Regions from separate parts of the Micromonospora sp. TSRI0369 genome, predicted to be linked through region 3. Evidence: riboswitches for the same ligand, from Rfam matches in the RefSeq annotation. Region 3 holds a riboswitch; each other region holds the start of a gene.
What was found. A riboswitch is a leader RNA that binds a small molecule or an ion and turns the genes downstream of it on or off. The one in region 3 is predicted to bind cyclic di-AMP.
Positions count from the first base shown of each region.

Region 1: linked by a shared signal. The riboswitch ahead of AMK25_RS12715 (LysM peptidoglycan-binding domain-containing protein) and the one ahead of AMK25_RS07875 (C39 family peptidase) in region 3 are both predicted to bind cyclic di-AMP.
Region 2: linked by a shared signal. The riboswitch ahead of AMK25_RS02460 (coiled-coil domain-containing protein) and the one ahead of AMK25_RS07875 (C39 family peptidase) in region 3 are both predicted to bind cyclic di-AMP.
Region 4: linked by a shared signal. The riboswitch ahead of AMK25_RS27480 (coiled-coil domain-containing protein) and the one ahead of AMK25_RS07875 (C39 family peptidase) in region 3 are both predicted to bind cyclic di-AMP.

Region 1 is NZ_LIVU01000003.1:858,151-863,158, reverse strand. It holds gene AMK25_RS12730 (transglycosylase domain-containing protein) at 1-291, shown strand, start outside; gene AMK25_RS12725 (M4 family metallopeptidase) at 723-2,786, shown strand; gene AMK25_RS12720 (YbaB/EbfC family nucleoid-associated protein) at 2,842-3,291, opposite strand; gene AMK25_RS12715 (LysM peptidoglycan-binding domain-containing protein) at 3,476-4,141, opposite strand; cyclic di-AMP (ydaO/yuaA leader) riboswitch at 4,140-4,311, opposite strand; gene AMK25_RS12710 (LLM class flavin-dependent oxidoreductase) at 4,456-5,008, shown strand, end outside.
Region 2 is NZ_LIVU01000001.1:503,108-508,115, reverse strand. It holds gene AMK25_RS02465 (carbonic anhydrase) at 1-385, shown strand, start outside; gene AMK25_RS02460 (coiled-coil domain-containing protein) at 446-1,471, opposite strand; cyclic di-AMP (ydaO/yuaA leader) riboswitch at 1,476-1,606, opposite strand; gene AMK25_RS02455 (YibE/F family protein) at 1,761-3,053, opposite strand; gene AMK25_RS02450 (SHOCT domain-containing protein) at 3,217-3,426, opposite strand; gene AMK25_RS02445 (metal-sensitive transcriptional regulator) at 3,551-3,850, opposite strand; gene AMK25_RS02440 (heavy-metal-associated domain-containing protein) at 3,931-4,137, shown strand; gene AMK25_RS02435 (hypothetical protein) at 4,172-5,008, shown strand, end outside.
Region 3 is NZ_LIVU01000002.1:565,832-570,839, reverse strand. It holds gene AMK25_RS07890 (bifunctional cytidylyltransferase/SDR family oxidoreductase) at 1-73, shown strand, start outside; gene AMK25_RS07885 (CDP-glycerol glycerophosphotransferase family protein) at 93-1,769, shown strand; gene AMK25_RS07880 (alpha/beta fold hydrolase) at 1,777-2,523, opposite strand; gene AMK25_RS07875 (C39 family peptidase) at 2,734-3,567, opposite strand; cyclic di-AMP (ydaO/yuaA leader) riboswitch at 3,772-3,912, opposite strand; gene AMK25_RS07870 (hypothetical protein) at 4,221-4,985, opposite strand.
Region 4 is NZ_LIVU01000011.1:104,855-109,862, reverse strand. It holds gene AMK25_RS27485 (cation diffusion facilitator family transporter) at 29-943, shown strand; cyclic di-AMP (ydaO/yuaA leader) riboswitch at 1,087-1,218, shown strand; gene AMK25_RS27480 (coiled-coil domain-containing protein) at 1,224-2,300, shown strand; gene AMK25_RS27475 (SRPBCC family protein) at 2,297-2,833, opposite strand; gene AMK25_RS27470 (STAS domain-containing protein) at 2,875-3,234, opposite strand; gene AMK25_RS27465 (hypothetical protein) at 3,668-4,072, shown strand; gene AMK25_RS27460 (BON domain-containing protein) at 4,252-4,926, shown strand; gene AMK25_RS27455 (redoxin domain-containing protein) at 4,986-5,008, shown strand, end outside.

The sequences.
Region 1 (5,008 bases), on a different contig from region 3:
ATCTGGCGGCAGTTCATGACCAAGGCCACCGAGGCGATGAAGCTCGACCCGGGCAAGTACCGCTTCGGTGAGCCGAAGTTCCCCGGCGACACCCCGGAGCCGACCGCGTCGGCGCCGCCGCCGTCCACCGCCGCGCCCACGCCGTCCGCCTCGCCGAGCCCGAGCCCGACCCCGTCGAGCCCCAGCCCGAGCCCGGAGCCGACCGGTCGGCCGACGTCGCGGCCCACGCTGACGCCCTCGCTGCCGCCGCCGCCCACCGTCGCGCCAACGCGGACCCGCGGCCCGCGCTGACGCGGCCCGGTGCCCGGCCCCGGTCGGGGCGGGCCCCACGCGGCGTGGCCGGCTCGGGCGGTGGCGACCTCGCGTCTATGTGCGCCATTCGCGCACATAGGCAACGTCCGCAATTTGCACGCGCAGCCATCCACTGTCGGCGATGTTCGCCCTGATCAGGGCCTATTGAAGATCATGGTTGCCTGAGACGACGCGCGCGGCGACACGCCCGACTGTCAGTCGTTGCCCAGGTCACCCATTGCTCACGGCTCGCGCGGCGTGTGATTGTGCACCAGCGAACCGCCGACCCCCGGCGACTCGCGACGGTCGATCTGTCGACCCGGAGCCACGCCGGCAGCTCCGGTGACCGGCCGTCACCCTGCCTCGCACCACCGCGCCGCCCGTCCCCACCGGGCTCGTGCGGCGCGCCTGTAGAACAGGAGCAAACCTCCGTGAAACTCTCACCTCGCCTCGCCGCGCTCACCGGCGCGGCCGCGGCCGGCGTGATCGCCGCCGGCACCGCCGCAGCCGTGCAGGCCGCGCCACCCGGGCCCGCCGCCCCCAACCCGGCCCAGGCCCGCGCGGCCGCCGCCGACTCGGCCCGCGCCATGGTCGCCGGCCGCCCCGCCTACCTGCAGGCCGGCGCCGACGACGCGTTCGTCCAGAAGCCGGTCATCTCCTCCGAGGGAACCCAGTACGTGCCGTACGAGCGCACGTACAAGGGCCTGCCCGTGGTCGGCGGCGACTTCGTGCTCGCCACCGACTCGGCCGGCAACCTCAAGTACGCCTCGGTCGCGCAGCAGCGGCCGATCGGCGCCCTCGCCACCACGCCCGCGCTGACCCAGGCCGCCGCCGCGACCACGGCGCGCGCCCAGCTCAAGACGGTCAGCGCGGTCGAGGGCGCCACGCTCGTGGTCTACACGCTCGGCGCCGCACCGGCGCTGGCCTGGGAAACCACGGTACGCGGCACCAGCGCGGACGGCCCGAGCCGGCTCACCGTCGACGTCGACGCCCGTACCGGCGCGGTCCTGCGCAAGCAGGAGCACGTGGTGCGCGGCACCGGCACCGGCGCGTGGAACGGGCCCAGCCCGCTCACGCTCAACACCACCCAGTCGGGCTCCACGTACACCATGAAGGACCCGACCGTCACCAACCTGAGCTGCCAGGACTCGGCGAACAACACCACGTTCAGCGGCTCCGACGACGTGTGGGGCAACGGCACCGCCACCAACAAGGAGACCGGCTGCGTGGACGCGCTGTTCTCCGCGCAGACCGAGCACAAGATGCTCGCCCAGTGGCTGGGCCGCAACGGCGCCAACGGCAACGGTGGCTACTGGCCGATCCGGGTGGGCCTCAACGACCAGAACGCCTACTACGACGGCAGCCAGGTGCAGATCGGCAAGAACACCGCCGGTCAGTGGATCGGCTCGCTGGACGTGGTGGCGCACGAGATCGGCCACGGCATCGACGACAACACCCCCGGCGGCATCTCCGGCGGCGGCACGCAGGAGTTCGTGGCGGACACGTTCGGCGCGGCCACCGAGTGGTTCGCCAACGAGCCGTCCAGCTACGACGCGCCGGACTTCCTGGTCGGCGAGAAGATCAACCTGGTCGGCTCCGGCCCGATCCGCAACATGTACAACCCGTCGGCGCTCGGCGACCCGAACTGCTACTCCAGCAGCATCCCGTCGACCGAGGTGCACGCCGCGGCCGGGCCGGGCAACCACTGGTTCTACCTGCTGGCGAACGGCAGCAGCCCGACCAACGGGCAGCCGTCCAGCTCGACCTGCAACAGCAGCAGCGTGACCGGCCTGGGCATCCAGAAGGCCATCAAGATCATGTACAACGCCATGCTGCTGAAGACCTCGTCCTCGTCCTACCTGAAGTACCGCGTCTGGACATTGCAGGCGGCGAAGAACCTCTACCCGAGCAGCTGCACCGAGTTCAACGCGGTCAAGGCGGCCTGGGCGGCGGTCAGCGTACCGGCCCAGTCGGGTGAGCCGACCTGCGCCGGCGGCACCCCGACGCCCACGCCGACCGCCACCACCACCCCGCCGTCGGGCGGCTGCTCCGGCAACAAGCTCGCCAACCCCGGCTTCGAGTCGGGCAACGTGAGCTGGACCGCCTCGTCCGGCGTCATCACCACGGACAGCGGCCAGGCGGCGCACGGCGGCTCGTACAAGGCGTGGCTGGACGGGTACGGCTCGTCGCACACCGACACGCTCAGTCAGTCGGTGACGATCCCGGCCGGATGCCGGGCGACGTTGAGCTTCTGGCTGCACATCGACAGCGCGGAGACGACCACGAGCACCGCGTACGACAAGCTCACCGTCAAGGCCGGCAGCACCACGCTGGCCACCTACTCCAACCTGAACAAGGCCACCGGGTACGTGCAGCGGTCCTTCGACATCTCGTCGCTCGCAGGCACCACGGCGACCATCTCGTTCAGCGGCGTGGAGGACAGCTCTCTGCAGACGTCCTTCGTCGTCGACGACACCGCGGTCACCCTGAGCTGACCGTGGCGTAGCGCGGCCGGTCGTCGTCCTCCCGGCGGCCGGCCGCCTCGTCGTCTCAGGCCGGGCGCCCGGCCCGGGACGAGGTGCCGCGGTCACGATGGATCCGGGCGGCCGCCTCGTGCATCGCGCGGCCGAACAGCTCGGCCTGGTCACCCATGCTGCCGAGCCGGGCGGCGAGCGCGTCGGCGTCGGCTCGCGCCGACGCGCTGACCTGTGCGTCCAGCTCGGACAGTGCGTCGTTGGCGGCGGCGACGAGGTGTCCGCTGAGGACGTCGAGGGGCTCGCCGGCCAGCTCCGGGTCGATCGTCACGGAATCCAGCCGGCCACCCTGGACGGCGACCGCGCGGACCCGCCCACCGGCCGCAGTGCCCTCGGCGCGCAGCAGGTCGGCCGGTTCGCCGTCGGCGTGCGCCGAGGCCCGGGAGCGCATCGCGGTGAGCGCCTGCTGCGTGCGGGTCAGCAGCTCGTCGAGGCTCGCGGCCGCCGAGAACGGGTCGTTGGTCATATCCGCGCTTTCTTCACGTCTTAGCCGATCATCGTGACCCTAACAACCGGCTCCGACGAATCGCGATCACCGGCCGTCGCGGGCCGTGTCCCGGCGCCGGGAGCAGGCCGGACATCGGCGACACGGCGTGTCGCGGACGGCCGGACGCCCGGCCGGGGCGAACCGGCCGGGCGTCCGGATCAGGTCAGCGCAGACGCAGCCGCTGACCAGGGAAGATCAGGCCGGGGTCGTCGCCGACCACTGCCCGGTTGCGCTCGTGCAGGGCACGCCAGCCGCCGTCGACGCGCTGCGCCACGGCGATCTCCGACAGCGTGTCCCCGCGCCGGACCACGTACGTCCCGACGCCGGACGACAGCTGCGGCGCCGCCTTCGTCGCGGCCCGTTCCGGCGCGGCCCTGCGCGTGACGGCCCGCTCCGGGGCGGCCTTCTTCGAGGTGGTCTTCTTCGGGTTCGCCTTCTTCGGGGTGGCCCGCTCGGACCGGGTCGCGGCGGCGCTCGCCGAGCCGCCCTTCCTGCCGCAGACCGGCCACGCGCCGATGCCCTGCCCGCGCAGCACCTTCTCGGCGACGGCGATCTGCTCGGACCGGCTGGCCAGGTCGGCCCGGGCGGCGTACTTCTGCCCGCCGTAGCCGTTCCAGGTGGCGCGGGAGAACTGGAGCCCGCCGTAGTACCCGTTGCCGGTGTTGATCTTCCAGTTGCCGCCTGATTCGCAGCGCGCGACCGCGTCCCAGTTGACGCCGGCGCCGGCCGGCGCGGCCGGGCCGAACAGGGTCGCGGCGCCGACGGCGGCGCCGGCCAGGACTGCTCCGAGAGCGATACGGCGGCCCCGGGCTGAGTATTCAGTTGCCATGTGGATTCCTCCACGCCGACGAGGTGAGCTGTCGGGTTCGGGCCGAGGAGCCCGGCCGCCGGTGGCGGCTTCACCCCGAGGTGACGAGGCACCGTGGTACGTGTGGTTCCCCCGCTCCCGCGCGACGTCCGGTAACCGCGGCCGGCGGCGGGACTAGGCGTTTCCGGCCTACGGTGTCCACGAATGCGAACGGAACCGACGCTATGGACGGTTTGCGACGATCATCCACTTCTTGTGACCCTGTTCACCCGGCCGGGCTACCACCTGTGGAGCTACGGTGGCAGGGCTGAGCAAGATCACGGGAGGCGGGACGGATGACCGATCACGGACACGAGCTGACCTTCGGCGGCTTCATCACTCCCGCCGCCGGGCAGCCCGACCAGGTGGTGGCGCTGGCCACGCTCTGCGAGCAGGTCGGGCTGGACCTTGTCACGTTCCAGGACCACCCGTACCAGCCGGGCTTCCTGGACACCTGGACGCTGATGTCCTACGTGGCCGCCGTCACCGAGCGCATCCGCCTGGCCGGCAACGTGCTCAACCTGCCGCTGCGCCAGCCGGTGGTGCTGGCCCGCAGCGTGGCCAGCCTGGACCTGCTCACCGGCGGGCGGGTCGAGCTGGGACTCGGCGCGGGCGCGTTCTGGGACGCGATCGAGGCGACGGGCGGGCGGCGCCTGTCCCCCGGCGCGGCGGTCGAGGCCCTGGACGAGGCGATCCGGGTGATCCGCGAGGTCTGGGACACCGACCGCCGGGGCATGATCCGGGTCGACGGCGAGCACTACCGGGTGGTCGGCGCCAAGCGCGGCCCGGCGCCCGCGCATCAGGTGGGCATCTGGGTCGGCGCGTACAAGCCGCGCATGCTGCGCCTGG
Region 2 (5,008 bases), on a different contig from region 3:
CGTGCTTGGTACGCCGCTCGTGGTGGTGCTCGGGCACGACTCCTGCGGCGCGGTCCAGGCCGCCCGGGAGGGGGTCCGCACCGGCGCCGCGCCGGCCGGACACCTGGGCGCGGTGGTGGACGCGGTCTCGCCCAGCCTGCTGCGGGCCGCCCGGCAGGGGATCGACGACCTCGACGGCATCGTCGACGTCCACATCGCGCAGACCGTGGAGACGCTGCTGGCCCGGTCCGCCGTGCTGGCCGAGCGGGTCGCTGCGGGCCGATGCACGGTGGTGGGAATGTCGTACCGGCTCTCCGGCGGCGAGGTGCGGACAGTGGCGCAGGTCCCGGCGCCACTGCCCGCTCCCTCGGCGCCGGCGGACGCGGACGCGGCGCTGGCCGGCTGACCGCGGCGCCGGACGACAGAAGGGGCCGCCCACGGGCGGCCCCTTCTGTCTGCGTCCAGGTCAGAGCATCGACATGTGGACGTGGTCGGTGTGGTTCGACGGCCCGCTGTACGAACTCCAGCCGGTGGCCGGGAACCAGATCTGCCGGTTCCAGATGACGTAGTAGATGCCCAGCCGGTCGGCGTTGCGGATGAGGAAGGCGGCCACGTCGTTGCCGTACTTGCGGGTGTCGTCGTTGTGCCAGGGCGCGAAGCCGCTGTTCTGCAGCGACCAGTCGCACGCCTTGCCCTTGGGGTGCTCCCACGGCCCGCCCGGCCGGTAACAGCCCACGAAGCGCGTATAGCCGGCGCGCCGGACCTCCTTGTAGGCGTGCAGCGTCCGCGGCGTGACGCAGCCCGAGGTGGTCGGGTCGTTCTCGCTGCACGACTCGGCCTTCCAGCCGCCGTCGGCGGTGCGGCCGGGACCGATCTTGGCGACCGGTGAGGTGGCGTCGACCAGGCCGCCGGTGAAGCCGAGGCCGCCGACGAGCTTGAGGGCGCGCTCGGCCTGCACCTTCTCGCGCTCCATCGCGTTCTTCTGCTTCTCCTGCTCGCGCACCTCGGCGTCGAGCGCGATCTTGGCCTGCTCGGCGCGGGTCTTGACCGCGTTGATGGCGGCCAGGCGCTGCGCGTTGAGGAGGTTCAGCTCGTCCAGGGCGTTGACGCGGCGGACGAACGAGTCGGGCGAGTTGCTCTCCAGCAGCATCGCCATCGCGCCCATCCGGCCGGTCCGGTAGGACTGGGCGGCGAGCTGGTTGACCTGCGGGCTGAGCGCCTCGAGTTCGGCCTGTGCCGTCTGCACCTCGGCGGCCAGCCGCCGCTGGCGGTCCTGCGACTTGGCCAGCTTCGCCTTCGCCTGGAGGAAGTTCCGGTTGGCGCTGTCGATGGCCTCGGTGATGAGCGGTGGTTCGCCGTCCTCCTCGTGCCCGGACGGCTTCGGGGCCGCGGCGGCGGGGGCCGCCGTCGCCGCGTTCGGCCCGGCCAGCACTGCCAGCGAGGCCAGCACGGCCACCAGGGGTGTCAGCCAGCGGCGCAGGGGTGGCGTCACAGTGTTCCCTTCCGTCGGCCGCCGACCGGGTTAGCTGACGGGTTCGGGACGGAAGTGGCCCCTACCGCTCGCGCGGATTCACCCCATGTACCTGGTTCCCCGGCTCGCCCGTAGGCGATTGGGCGGCGGCACCGCTGGCGCCGGTGCGCGCCTTCGGCGGTGACCGGCAGCGAGGTTACCCGACAGCACTCCTGCGGATCTACGTCCGGAAGCCGACCAATAGCGAGATTTCGCCGTGGCCCGCCGTGACCAGCGTCGCGTTTGAAATCGATGGTCACCGTGCGGAGTCTCACCATGTCGCCTCCGTACTCCTTCCGCCGCCGAGCGCCTCCAGCGCGTCGTCGCGTCCGGCCGGCGGACGGGGCGCGGGGGCCGCCGGCTCCGCGGGCTCCGCGCCGGGCGCGCGCCGTCCGGCGGTGGTCACGATCGCGGCCAGTGCGGTCGTCAGCGGTACGGCCGCGATCAGGCCGAGCGTGGCCACCGCGCTGCGGACGATCTCCTGGGCGAGGAACTCGCTCGTGAGGATCTGGCTCACCGGGCGGGAGTCGGCGACCAGCAGGAGCAGGAGCGGCAGCGAGGCGCCCGCGTACGCCAGCACGATGGTGTTGACGGTGGACGCGATGTGGGCCCGGCCGACGCGGGTCGCCGCCCGGTAGAGCTGCCGCCGGGACAGTCCCGGGTTGGCGTGCGCGAGTTCGGTGACGGTGGCCGCCTGGGTGACCGTGACGTCGTCCAGCACGCCCAGCGAGCCGATGATGATGCCCGCCAGCAGCAGCCCGTGCAGGTCCACGTCGGCCCGGAACATGGACAGGGTGGTGGCGTCCTCGCTGCCGAAGCCGGTCAGGTGGGTGGCGGACGTGGCGAGCAGGCCGAGCACGCCGGTGATCACCAGGCTGCCCAGCGTGCCGAGCACCGCCACCGACGTCTGCGCGGTGACCCCGTGCGTCAGGTAGAGCACCACGAACATGATCAACGCGGCGCCCACGATCGCCACCAGCAGCGGCGGCTGGCCGCCGCCGATGCCGGGCAGCACGAAGCCGAGCAGGATCGCGAAGCTGGCCACCAGGCCGCCGAGCGCGGCGAGCCCGCGCCAGCGCCCGAACGCCACGATCGCGGCGGCGAAGAGCACCAGCAGCCAGATCAGCGGGGTGCCGCGCTGGTGCTCGGCGATGTTGTAGGACTTCACCGACGGGTCGGCCGGGTCGATCAGCTCGACCAGCACGATCTTGTCGCCGACCTCGACCCGTGGCGCCCCCGGCCCGGCCGGCAGCGGCGTCTCGACCTGCCGGCCCGCGTCCGGGCCCTGCTCGGCGGTGACGGTCGCGGTGCCGCAGGGGCCGCCCGCGCCCTCCGCGCCCTCCGGGGCCTCCGGGGTCGGCGGGCAGGGTTCGGTGACCACCCGGGTCACGGTGCCGTGGTAGCGGGGGACGTCCGCGCCGCCGACCGGCTCCCGGTCCTGCCGGGGCCAGAGCACCAGCGCCGCGATCACGGTGAGCGCGAACAGCGGCACCACGACGGCGACGAGCAGCCGCCGTACGCCCGGTGGCGTGGGCGGTGCGGGGCGGGTGTGGTCGGCACCCAAGGCGTCTCTCCCAACGGTCGCGGCGACGCCTGGTCCGCCGGACCGGTCTGGTCACCGGGCCGGCGCGGACGTGTCGACCACGTCCGGGTCGTCGCCCCGACATGGTAGGCAGCCCGGCTGAGCGCTCCCGGGCACCGTGGCCGGGGACGCGCGGCCCGCGCGGTCAGGCCAGGCCGGCCCGGCGTCGCCGGTACTCGTCCTCGTCGATCTCGCCGCGGGCGTACCGCTCGTCGAGGATGCGCCGGGCCGTCGTCGGGCCCAGGTACTGCGGGCCGGTCCACCGCACGGCCGCCCAGACGAGCCCCGCCAGCACCGCGAGGACCAGCAGGGACCAGATCCACATCCAGCCCATCATCGGGCTCTGCCACATCATCGGGCCGCCCTCCGTCCGTCACCGCGGGTCCGCCGGGCCGGCCTGCCCGCCACTTCGACGGTACGTCCGCGCGGGCGCGTCGGGTCGGGTCGATGTGCCCTGCTCCGAGGGCCGGAGGTCCCCCTCAGCCGCGCTTCATCAGGCGGCCGACGGCGGCCATCATCTCGGTCGCCATCTCGTCGGCCCGGCCCTCGGCGGCGCCCTCGTGCATGCAGTGCCGCGCGTGCCCGTCGAGCAGGCCGAGGCCGACCTTGTCCAGCGCCGCCTGGATGGCCGAGATCTGGGTCAGCACGTCGATGCAGTAACGGTCGTCCTCGACCATCTTCTCGATGCCCCGGACCTGACCCTCGATGCGGCGGAGCCGGGCGAGGAGTTGGTCCTTGCTGGCGGTGTAGCCCCGGGTCGGGCTGGACGGCGCGGTCATGAAAACGAGGATAGCGTACCCCTCGGGGGTATGCTAACGTGTCGACAGTACCCCCAGGGGGTATAGGATCGGAGGGCGAGATGGAGAGCACCTACCAGGTGAGCGGCATGACCTGCGGCCACTGCGTCAAGTCGGTGAGCACCGAGCTGAGCGCGCTTCCGGGCGTCACCGACGTCCAGGTCGACCTGGCCACCGGCCGGGTCACCGTCACCAGTCAGAACCCGCTGGACGCGGACGCCGTCCGGGCGGCGGTCGACGAGGCCGGCTACGACCTCGTCGGTGCGTGACGGGTCCACGGACCCGCGGGAACGAGGAGAAACCATGAATACGGCGACGAAGCTCGGCGGCTTCGCGCTCGGCCTCGTGGCGGTCTTCGGCGCGGCGTACGGGATCGGCAACCTGGCCGACCCCGTCGCCCCGGCCGCCGAGACCCGCCACGACGACAGCGGCAGCGACCACGGGACCGGCGACACCGGTCACGGTGACGAGAGCCAGGCGGGCGGCGCCGCCGCGCACCTGCCCGGCGGGCTGCTCGTCTCCGAACGCGGCTACACGCTCCAGCCCGCCACCGCGGCGGCCGGGCAGTTCGCCTTCCGGATCACCGGCCCGGACGGCGCGCCGGTCACCCGCTTCGAGGTGGCCCACGACAAGCGCATGCACCTGATCGTCGCCCGCCGGGACCTCTCCGGGTTCCGGCACGTCCACCCGGAGATGGCCGGCGACGGCACCTGGCGGGTCGCCTCCCCGCTCGACGGCCCCGGGGCCTGGCGGGCGTTCGCCGACTTCACGCCCGAAGGCGGCGAGCCGCTGACGCTCGGCCTGGACGTCACGGTCCCCGGTGAGCTGGCCGCCCGTCCGCTGCCGGAACCGGCCACCAGCACCACGGTCGACGGCTACACAGTCACCCTGACCGGCACGCCGGAGCCGGGCCGGACCAGCCGGCTCACGCTCTCCGTCAGCCGCGACGGGCGGCCGGTCACCGACCTGCAGCCCTACCTCGGCGCGTACGGGCACCTGGTGGCGCTGCGGCAGGGCGACCTTGCCTACCTGCACGTGCACCCGGAGGGCACGCCCGGCGACGGGCGCACACCGGCCGGTCCGGCGATCACGTTCGCCGCGGAGGTGCCCTCGGCCGGGGCGTACCGTCTCTACCTGGAC
Region 3 (5,008 bases):
CCCCGGCGAGCAGGCCGCCGCCGTACCGGCGCAGCCCGGCGCCGACCGGTCCGAGCTGTCCACCGGCGCCTGAGACCGACGGGACGTGTCAGATGCGTGGTGACCTGGTCCGCAAGCTGCTCGCCCGGGTGCTGACCACCGGGCTGGCGGTGCTGGCCTTCCTCGTCGTGGCGCTCACCGGCGCCACCGGCTGGGGCCTGGCCCTGGCCGTCGCGGCGCTCGCCGCCACCGCCTGGGAGCGCCGCGTCCGGCCATCGGCCGACGGTCTCGCCGAGACGGTGCTCGTCGCCGCCGGCATCCTCGTCGGCTACGCCCGTCGCCTCGACGACGGCTTCGACCCGGCCCTCGCGGCCACCGCGCTCGTCCTGCTCGGCCTGGTGCTGCTGGTCGGCCCGCTGCGGCAGGCCGGCGCGCTGGAGATCCGGGCGGCCAACCTCCCGGTCCGCACGTGGACGCCGCTGGTCGCCGCCCGGCTCGGCGACGCGCTGCTGGTGCTGCTCGCCCTGGTGGCGCTCGCCGCCGTCCTGACCCTGCCCGCCTGGTCGGCGCTCGCCGCCACGCTGCTCGTCGGCGCCGGCTGCGGCGCGGTCGCGCTCGACCTCGCCCGGCGCCGGTTCCGGCCGCCCGCCGGCGGGGGCCCGGTCGGCCGCGCGCTGCGCCGCCACCAGCCCGAGTTCGTGCTGCACTTCTCCGCGCCGCCCGGCTCGGAGTACCAGGTCACCATGTGGCTGCCGTACCTGGAACGGATCGGCCGCCCGTACGTGGTGGTGCTGCGCGAGCCGGAGCTTCTGCCCGCGGTGGCCGCCGCCACCCGCGCCCCGGTGGTCCTCTGCCCCACCCTGAAGGCGCTCGACGAGGCGCTGGTGCCCAGCCTGCGGGTGGCGTTCTACGTCAACCACGGCGCGAAGAACGCCCACCTGATCCGGTTCAACCAGCTCACCCACGTGCAGCTGCACCACGGCGACAGCGACAAGGCCCCGAGCGCCAACCCGGTCTCGGCCATCTTCGACAAGATCTTCGTGGCCGGGCAGGCCGCGATCGACAGGTACGCCCGCGCCGGCGTGGAGATCCCCGCCGACAAGTTCGTCGTGGTCGGCCGGCCCCAGGTCGAGGCCATCGAGGTACGCCGGGAGCCGGTCGCCGCGTCGGCGCACCCGACGGTCCTCTACACCCCGACCTGGACCGGGCACCACGCCGACGCCAACTACTGCTCGCTGCCGGTGGCCGAGACGCTGATCCGCCGGCTGATCGACCGCGGGGCGGCGGTGATCCTGCGCGCCCACCCGTACACCGACAAGAACCCGGCCTCGGCCCGCCAGCTCGCCCGGCTCACCGAGCTGCTCGCCGCCGACCGGGCCAAGACCGGCCGCCCGCACCTGTGGGGCGCCGCCGCGGCCCGCGAGCTGACGCTCACCGAGTGCGTCAACCGGGCCGACGCGCTGGTCTCCGACGTCTCCGGCGTCATCTCCGACTGGCTCTACTCCGGCAAGCCGTACGCGGTCACCGACACCGGCGCCGACGGCGAGCACTTCGTCGAGCGGTTCCCGCTCGCGGCCTCCGGCTACGTGCTGCGGCGGGACATGTCCAACGTGGACGAAGTGCTCACCGACCTGCTCGACGCCGACCCGAAGGCCGCGCAGCGCTGGGCGGCGCGCACCCGCTACCTGGGCGACTTCCCCGCCGACGCCTACGCCGAGGCGTTCCTCGCCGCCGCCCGCCGCGAGCTGGAGGCCGACTGGGCGGTCCCGGCGCAGCGCGCGGTCGTGTAGACCCCGCTCAGAGGTACGTGTCGAGCAGGGCGAGCACGGCGGCCGGGTCCTCGACGTGCGCGTTGTGGCCCAGACCGGGCAGGGTGGCGACCGGTACGCCCAGCTCCTTGAGCTGCTCGTCGCTCACCATCGGGTCCTGCTCGCCGCGGGCCAGCAGCACCGGCACGCCGGTGGCGGCCAGCAGCGCGGGCAGCCGAGGCTCACCGACCGCGAACGCGGCCGGGTCCATCGCCAGCCGCCAGCGGCCGTCCACCCGCCGCAGCCCCGCCTCCACCACCGGGTGGTCCGGGGCGAACAGCCCGGCGAGCCCGGAGACGCGCAGGTAGCGGCGGGCCGCCTCGTCCCGGGTGGCGAACCAGGTGACCGGCCGGGCGGCCAGCTCGCCGGCCTTCGCCAGCTCGGCCGGGGACCAGACCGCCTTGATGCCGAGCCCCACCACCGCGTCGATCGGAAGAGCCCGCTGCCGGGCCGCGAGCGCCAGCGCCACCACCCCGCCGAGCGAGTGCCCGAGCAGCACCAGCCGGTCGTGCGGGCCCAGCCGGACCGGGCCGAGCCCGTCCGCGACGCGCTGGGCCAGGGCTTCGAACGAGTAGCCGTCGAGCGGCGGCGACCAGCCGTGGCCCGCCAGGTCGGGGGCGAGCCAGCGCCCGGGCCAGCGGCGCTCCAGCAGCGGCGCCCAGGGCAGCCACACCTCGCCGGTGGCACCCATGCCGTGCAGGAGAATCAGGTGCCGGTTCCCCGTCGCTTCACCCATTGGCGCAGTCTGCCACCGCCCGCCCCGGACACGCGAGACCAAACCCGCCCGACCCGCCCCCACGCCCCACGCCGCCCGCCCTCGCCCTCGCCCTCGCCGCCGATCTTGGAGTTGTGGTGCCTTCCATAGCGGGCGAGCCGGGCATACCAGGCGCCACAAGTCCAAGATCGACGCGCCGAGAGGGCGGCGGGCGAGGGCGGGTGGGGACGGTCAGGCGGAGTAGCCGCGGCTGGCGATCCAGTGCGCCAGGTCGATGGTGGTGAGCCAGTACGACGGCAGCGACGGGTCGGCCGAGTCGGCGATCCGGACGGTCCGGCCGTCGTCCTTGTAACCGATCACCGCGACGTAGTGGCCGCCCGGGAACGAGTGCCAGCCGCCGTTGGTGTCGGTGGCGGTGCCGGCGACGTTCGCGACGACCCCGCGGCCGTTGCTGATCGCCTCGACCACGTCGGCCTGGAGCCGGTCCATCTGGGCCGGGCTGGCCGAGCCGGGAATCATCCGGGTCCGGTACGGGTTGCCCTTGACCTGCTGGTTGAGCACGCGCGTGGTGTCCTCGGCCGAGTTGGTGCCCATCTCGGTGGTGCCGAGCGGGCCGGCCAGCGCGTCCTGGCTGCGCTCGACGCCGGTGGCGCTGAGCGCGTTGCGCACGGCGGCCGGGCCGCAGTAGTAGTAGTTGATCTGCGCCTGGTAGTCGTAGTCCAGCGTCCTGCTGGACGGCGGCTTCGGCGCGGCCTTGGTGACGTCCGGGTCCGCCGCGGCCTTCTTCGCCGACGGGGAGGCGCTGGGCGACGCGCTGGGCGTGGCGCTGGGCGACGCCGGCGGGACGACGATGCGCGCCTCGCCGCGGCTGGCGGGCTCGCCGAGCCGTGCGCCGAGTTCGGCGACCGAGGCGGTGTTCTCCTGGTGGACCGGGGCGTCCTCACCGGCGGCGAGGGCGGTGCCGGCGCCGGCGGCCAGTACGAGCGCCGCGGCCGATCCGGCGATGATCTGGTACGGGCGCTCGGTGGCGATGCGCCGCAGCTGACGCTTCAGGTGGTGCTTCACGAAATCCTCCACGGGGGCGTGATCGGCACACGCCGGCCCGGCACGCGGAGGGATCCACACGTGCTGGCAGGGCCGGATGGGCCGGGGGGCGGTACGCCCGTGATGCCGGGCGCCCAGGGGCGGTTTGCCGGTCGCGTCAGGCGAGCGCGGGCACCGCGGAGCCGTGGAGGCGGGGGGACGATCGAGGGGTGGGCACGAGGATGGCACTCCTTCCGTGGCCGCCGACCGGGTTAGCTGACGGATTCGGGCGGGAAGTACGCCCTACCGCGGCAGTGGCCGCGGATTCACCCCGATGGTGCTCATGGTTCCCCGGTTCGTGTTGACACGATTAGGCGGGTCGGCGCGGCGTCGCCTTCTGCGATCGGTTACCGCACCGGACGCGCCGACACTACCGGTGGGTATTGCCCCTGCCAAGCGCTCCCACCTGCGTAAACGTGATCCTCGGTAACGGATTTCGGAACAGCCGGTTACTGACTTCACTCAATGGGACAAGCGGTGGTGGCGTGACCTGGCGGCGGAAAGGGGACAGACGGCGAGCCGGTGACCGGCAATTGCGCGGTCGGCTGCCCTGTTCTGCGCCGGACGCCCGTTTCCGCGTCCCGGGTGAGCGGGGTCACCACATTCCGGGTAACAATTCGGTCGCCACCGGCGGCTCAGCCGACCCGGGCCGGACGCCACCGGGCGGTGCGGACGGACGCGCCGACGGGCAGGGGCATCGTCGCCGCGCCGCGGGGCACCGCGGCGGGCCGCAGCGCCAGGGTGGCCGCGTACGCCTCGGCGGCGAGCGTCCGGGCGGCCTCGGCGGCCAGTTCGGCGTCCCGCCAGGCCAACCGCTCCCGCTCGGCGGCGCTCTCCCACCCGGCCCGGCGCCGGTCCCGGACGGTGCGGGCCAGCACGATCTCCTGCTCAGCCGGGTGCCGGCGCGGGTCCCACCCGTTGCGGCGCGCCAGCACGTCGGCGAGCTGCCGGGCGGACAGGTCGCCACGCCAGTGCGCCGTCATGGCGGCGTGGTGCAGCCAGCGCTCCCGGGCCGCGTACTCCGCAGGGGTGCGCGGGGTGCGCGGGGCGGCCAGCGCGGCGGCCCCGGCCAGGCGGCGGGCGGCGGTGTCCGCCTCGTCGTACGCGGTCCAGGCCCGCTCCGCCTCGTCCTGCGCGGCCAGCCACCGTTCCCGGCAGCGACGGGCCGTCTGGGCGGCCCCGGTGGCGGCCACCGCCACCTCCTCGGCGTACCGGACGAGGTCGTCACGGCGCGCGGCGTCCGCGTCCACCGGATCGGCGGCGGCCTCGGCGGCACCGTCCCGCTCGGGCCGGGCCACCAGCACGGCGAGCAGGCCGAACGCGAGCAGCATCAGGAAGGACCAGATGGCGGCGGCCTCGGGGACCGCGGTGAGGAAGTGGTAGAGAGCGGTCTGCGACATGGTCGGCACCTCACGGGAAGAAC
Region 4 (5,008 bases), on a different contig from region 3:
GCCGGTACGCGGCAGGGAGGGTGTTGGCGTGGGCGCAGGTCATGACCACAGCGGTGCGGTGGCCAACGCGGCACACCGCCACCGGGGCCGCCTATGGGCCGCGTTCGCGCTGCTCGCCGTCCTGATGGTGGTCGAGGCGGTGGCCGCCTTCACCACCGGCTCGCTCGCCCTGCTCTCCGACGCCGGGCACATGTTCACCGACGTGCTCGGCATCGGCATGGCCCTCGCGGCGATCACCGCCACCCGGCGTGCCGGCACCGACCCGCAGCGCACGTTCGGCCTCTACCGGCTGGAGGTGCTCGCCGCACTCGCCAACGCCGTGCTGCTCGGCGCCGTCGCGGTCTACGTCCTGGTCGAGGCGGTACGCCGCTTCGGCGAGCCGCCGGAGGTGCTCGCCGGCCCGATGCTCGTGGTGGCGGTGCTCGGCCTGCTCGCCAACATCGTCGCCTTCGCGCTGCTGCGGGCCGGGTCGAAGGAGAGCATCAACCTGCGCGGCGCGTACCTGGAGGTGCTCGGCGACCTGCTCGGCTCGCTCGGCGTGATCGCCGCGGCGCTGGTCATCGCGGTCACCGACTGGTGGTGGGCGGACCCCCTGGTCGCCGTCGGGATCGGCCTGTTCATCCTGCCGCGCACCTGGCGGCTCGGCCGGGCCGCGGTGCGCATCCTGGTGCAGGCGGCGCCGGAACACCTGCAGGTGACCGCCGTGCACGACCGGCTGGCCGCGGTCCCCGGCGTGGCCGAGGTGCACGACCTGCACGTCTGGACGCTCACCTCCGGGATGGAGGTGGCCTCGGCGCACCTGACCACCGACCCCGGCGTCGACCCCGGCGGGGTGCTTGCCGCCGCGCGGGCCGCGCTGCACGAGGACTTCTCCATCGATCACGCCACGTTGCAGGTCGAACCCGGAGCGTCCGCGGGCGTGTGCGGAAAGACCGAGTGGTGATTAGGACAGACTTAAATCACTGTGGCTGCTGTACAGTAATGTCGGTTTTGCCCCGCCATGCGGCACCACGCGTCGGAGCCGCGCCCGGGCCGCGCCGGTAGGCTCGGTCGCGGCCGCAGCCACCGGCGTCACCGGCGCAGGTGGGGTGGCCGTCGCCTAATCGCCCGAAGGGGCGAGCCGGGGAACCACGTACGTGGGGTGCATCCGCGTCAGCGGTAGGGATCTTCCGTCCCGAACCCGTCAGCTAACCCGGTCGGCGGTTGACGGAAGGACGTGTTGAATGCCCCCAGTGGCACCTGTACGACGGACGGCCGCCCGGTTGGCGGCCCTGCTCGTCGCGACGCTGACTCTCGGCGTCGCGACCGTTCCGGCCTCCCCCGCCTCGGCGGCGCCCCGGACCGCCCTGCTCGCCGCCGCACCCGGCGACGACGAGGGCGGCACGCCGGAGCTGCGCGCCCAACTCGACGCGGCCAGCAAGGGCTGGCTGGAGGCGAAGGCCGCGCTGAACCAGTCGGTAAACCGCCAGAAGCAGCTGAACGACCAGCTCAAGACGGTCGGCGCCGAACTGGCCGCACGCGACGCCAAGGTCGGCGAGATCGCCGGGGTGGCATACCGCGCGGGCCGCCTCGGCACCGCCGCGGCGTTGCTCGACAGCAGCAGCCCGGCGGGCTTCATGGACCGGGCCGCCACCCTGGGACAGGTCGCCGCGCACGAGGACCGCACGGTGCGCGAGCTGATCGCCACCCGCGACGAGGCCACCCGCACCCGGGCCGCGCTCGACACCGAGATCCGCGAGCAACGCAAGCAGGTCGCGGTGATGGGCAAGCGCAAGGAGCAGGCCGAGCGCGCGCTCGAAGTGGCGAACGACAGGGCGTCCCGCAGCAGCAGTGGCGGCGGCGGCAGCGTCCAGGGCACCTCCAACAAGAACGCGAAGCCGGCGCCGCGTAACTCGGACGGCTCGTGGCCGGCGGAGTCGTGCAGCGTCAACGACCCGACCCCGGCCAACGGCTGCATCACCCCGCGGACGCTGCACGCGCTGCAGCAGGCCAAGGCGGCCGGCTTCACCCGGTACGTCTCGTGCCACCGGCCCAGCGGCTCGGGCGAGCACCCGAAGGGGCGGGCCTGCGACTTCGCCGCCCAGAAGAACGGCTTCGGCGGCGTGGCCAGCGGCGGTGACCGGACGTACGGCAACAACCTGGCCGCGTACTTCGTACGCAACGCCGACCCGCTCGCCGTGCTCTACGTGATCTGGTTCAAGCAGATCTGGCTGCCCAGCAGCGGGTGGAAGGCGTACAGCGGCGGCAACGGCGACCCGTCCAGCGATCACACCAACCACGTGCACCTGTCGGTGTACTAGCGCGCTCCCGGAGGGCCGGCCGGATCGGGCCGGCCCTCCAGCGTCGCGCCGAGACGAGCCGCCAGGCTCAGGTGAGCCGCCCGGGCCTGGCGGAACGCGTACCCGAACAGCGGCGCCGGCGCGGTCAGCGTGATCTCCACGTCGATGCGCACGGTGCCGTCGGGCTCGTCGCGCAGCCGGGTGTGGTTGCGCACCGTCGTCGCCGGCTGCTGCCGGGCCACCGTGACCACCTCGTCCTCGCTCGCGACCAGCACGTCCGCCTGGTACGTGACCGGAAAGTGCAGCGGGCCCAGTTGCAGCCGGTCGGTGATCGCGTAGCTGGCGAGCGCGCCCGGCCGGGCCGGCAGTTGCCGGACCCGGACGATCAGCGGATGCAGCTCGCCCTGGCGACTGAGGTCACCCAGCAGTGCCACCGCGTCGGCCCGGCTGCACCGGGCCTGCACGGTGTAGCTGAAGCTGTCGCTGCTCTGCAAGCGGGCCCCCTCGCCGTCGTACGTCGCGACGATCGTCCCGTACGGACGCCGGGCTGGCAACGGGTAGAAGGTCCCTGGCCGGAGGGGGTGCGAGCGGGCGCTCAGGCGCCGGGCAGCACCTCGGGGGTGTCGTCGGCGAACCACGGTTCGGGAGCGCCGAAGAGGCCGAGCAGGCCGGTCACCCAGAGCTGCCGGTGCACGAACCGGCTCGGCTCGGTGACCACGAGCTTGACGCCGCTGACCTCGCAGGTCTGGAAGCCGGCCACCATGGCGCTGATGCCGACCGAGTCGATGAACGTGACGAGCCGCATGTTCAGCTCGATGCGCGCGGGACGGCCCTTCGCGAGCACCTCGGCGATCGCTTCCCGCACCTCGTACGCGGTGTCGACGTCGATCTCCCCACGGGGCGCGATCTGGACGACACCACCCGGCCGCACCGACTTCACGATCGACAGGCTCACGCGAGCACCTCCACTCGCCCTTGACGGGCGCCTCATCAGTACGCGGGCCGCGACCGAGAGTATTCCTCCAACGGCCCGGTCGCCACCCCCCGGGATGAGCAATTCGCGAACTGGGCACACCTGGGCGCACCCAATCCGGACCTCCGGGTTCCAGTTTCCCCTTCTACGCGGGCCACGGCCAGCCGTACGGCCGGTCGGACCCGTCGATCCGCCGACCAGGGTAGCGGGCGCGCGCACCTCGCGCCGACACCCCGCTCTCGGCGCGTTCGGGTGGTTCGTCCCGGTTTGAAAGCCTGGTAGCCGCCCGCGCCCCACTGTGGGTTTGCCGCCGCCGCGCGCTGGGCACTGCCCGGGGGAGTCAACCCGTGACGCGCCGGATGGACACCGGAGTCCGAAGTGGCCGCCGGCCTTCGGCACCCGAGGAGGTAGAACGATGTTCGGATCCAACCTGCTGGACCGCCGGGGCAAGGCCGAGCGGGTCGCCGACCAGGCGTGGCAGCACCTGCTCTCCGCGGCCGGCTCCGCCGGTGACAGCGTGCGCGACGCCACCCGCGCCGCCCGCCGCAACTCCTCCGGCTTCGCCGACGACGCCACCGACCTGGTCGGCTCCGCCGCCGAGGAGGCGCGCCGGCGGGCCACGCTCGCCTTCGACGCGCTGGCCGGGCGCCGGCCCGCGCTGCCCTGGACGCTGCTGATCGCGGCGGCGCTCGCGGGCGCGGCGATCGGCTGGGCCGCCGGCACCGCCGCGCGCGCCGCGGGCAGCCGCGACCGCGCCGCGGACGAGATCGAGTTCGTCGACGTGGACCGCCCGAACTCCCCGGCCGGCCTGGACGGCTGACCCGCACCCGACCGGCACGGTGGCCGCTCCCGGTACTCCCCGGGGCGGCCACCGTGCTGCGTGGTGCGCTCCCCCTCCCCCTCACCCGGACCGGGTGAGGGTGGCTCACCCGGGACACGCGCAGGATCGCGGGTGCGGGACCGCGTGCCCGCGCCGCCGTCGACGGGAGGGGAAGCCGGATGGCCACCGACACGATCACGCGTACCGACCGGGACATCCAGTCCGCGGTGCTCGACGAACTGACCTGGGAACCCCGGGTCGGCCCGGACGAGATCGGGGTGACTGTCACCGAGGGCGTGGTGACGCTGACCGGCCGGGTGGACAGCTACGCCAAGAAGTGGGCCGCCGAGCGGGCCGCGCACCGGGCCGCCCGGGTCCGCGCGGTCGCCAACGACCTCTTCGTCCAGATCGCCACCGCCGCCGGGCGGGAGGATCCGGAGATCGCCGTCGCGGCCGTACGGGCGCTGGAGTGGGACGCGTTCGTACCGGTCGAGACGCTCCAGGTGACCGTCTCCGACGGCTGGGTCACGCTGCACGGCGACGTCGAGTGGGAGTACCAGCGGCGCGCCGCGGAACGCTCGGTCGCCCGGCTCACCGGCGTACGCGGGGTGAGCAACGGGATCGCCGTGCGCCCGGCGGTACGCGCCGACGGGCACGACCTGGCCGAGCGGATCGTGGACGCGCTCGCGCGCAACGCCGCCACCGAGGCCGAGACCGTCGACGTCCGGGTGCACGGCGACACCGTGGTGCTGGGCGGGCAGGTCCACTCGGCCGGCGAACGCGCGGAGATCGAGCGGGTGGTGTGGAACGCCCCCGGCATCCGGGAGGTGCACAACCACCTCGTCGTGCGCTGAGCCGAACCACCCCGCCCGGGTGAGCCCGCCTCACCCGGGTGCCGGCCATGGTGGGAGGCATGAGTGATCCGAACGGGCTGAT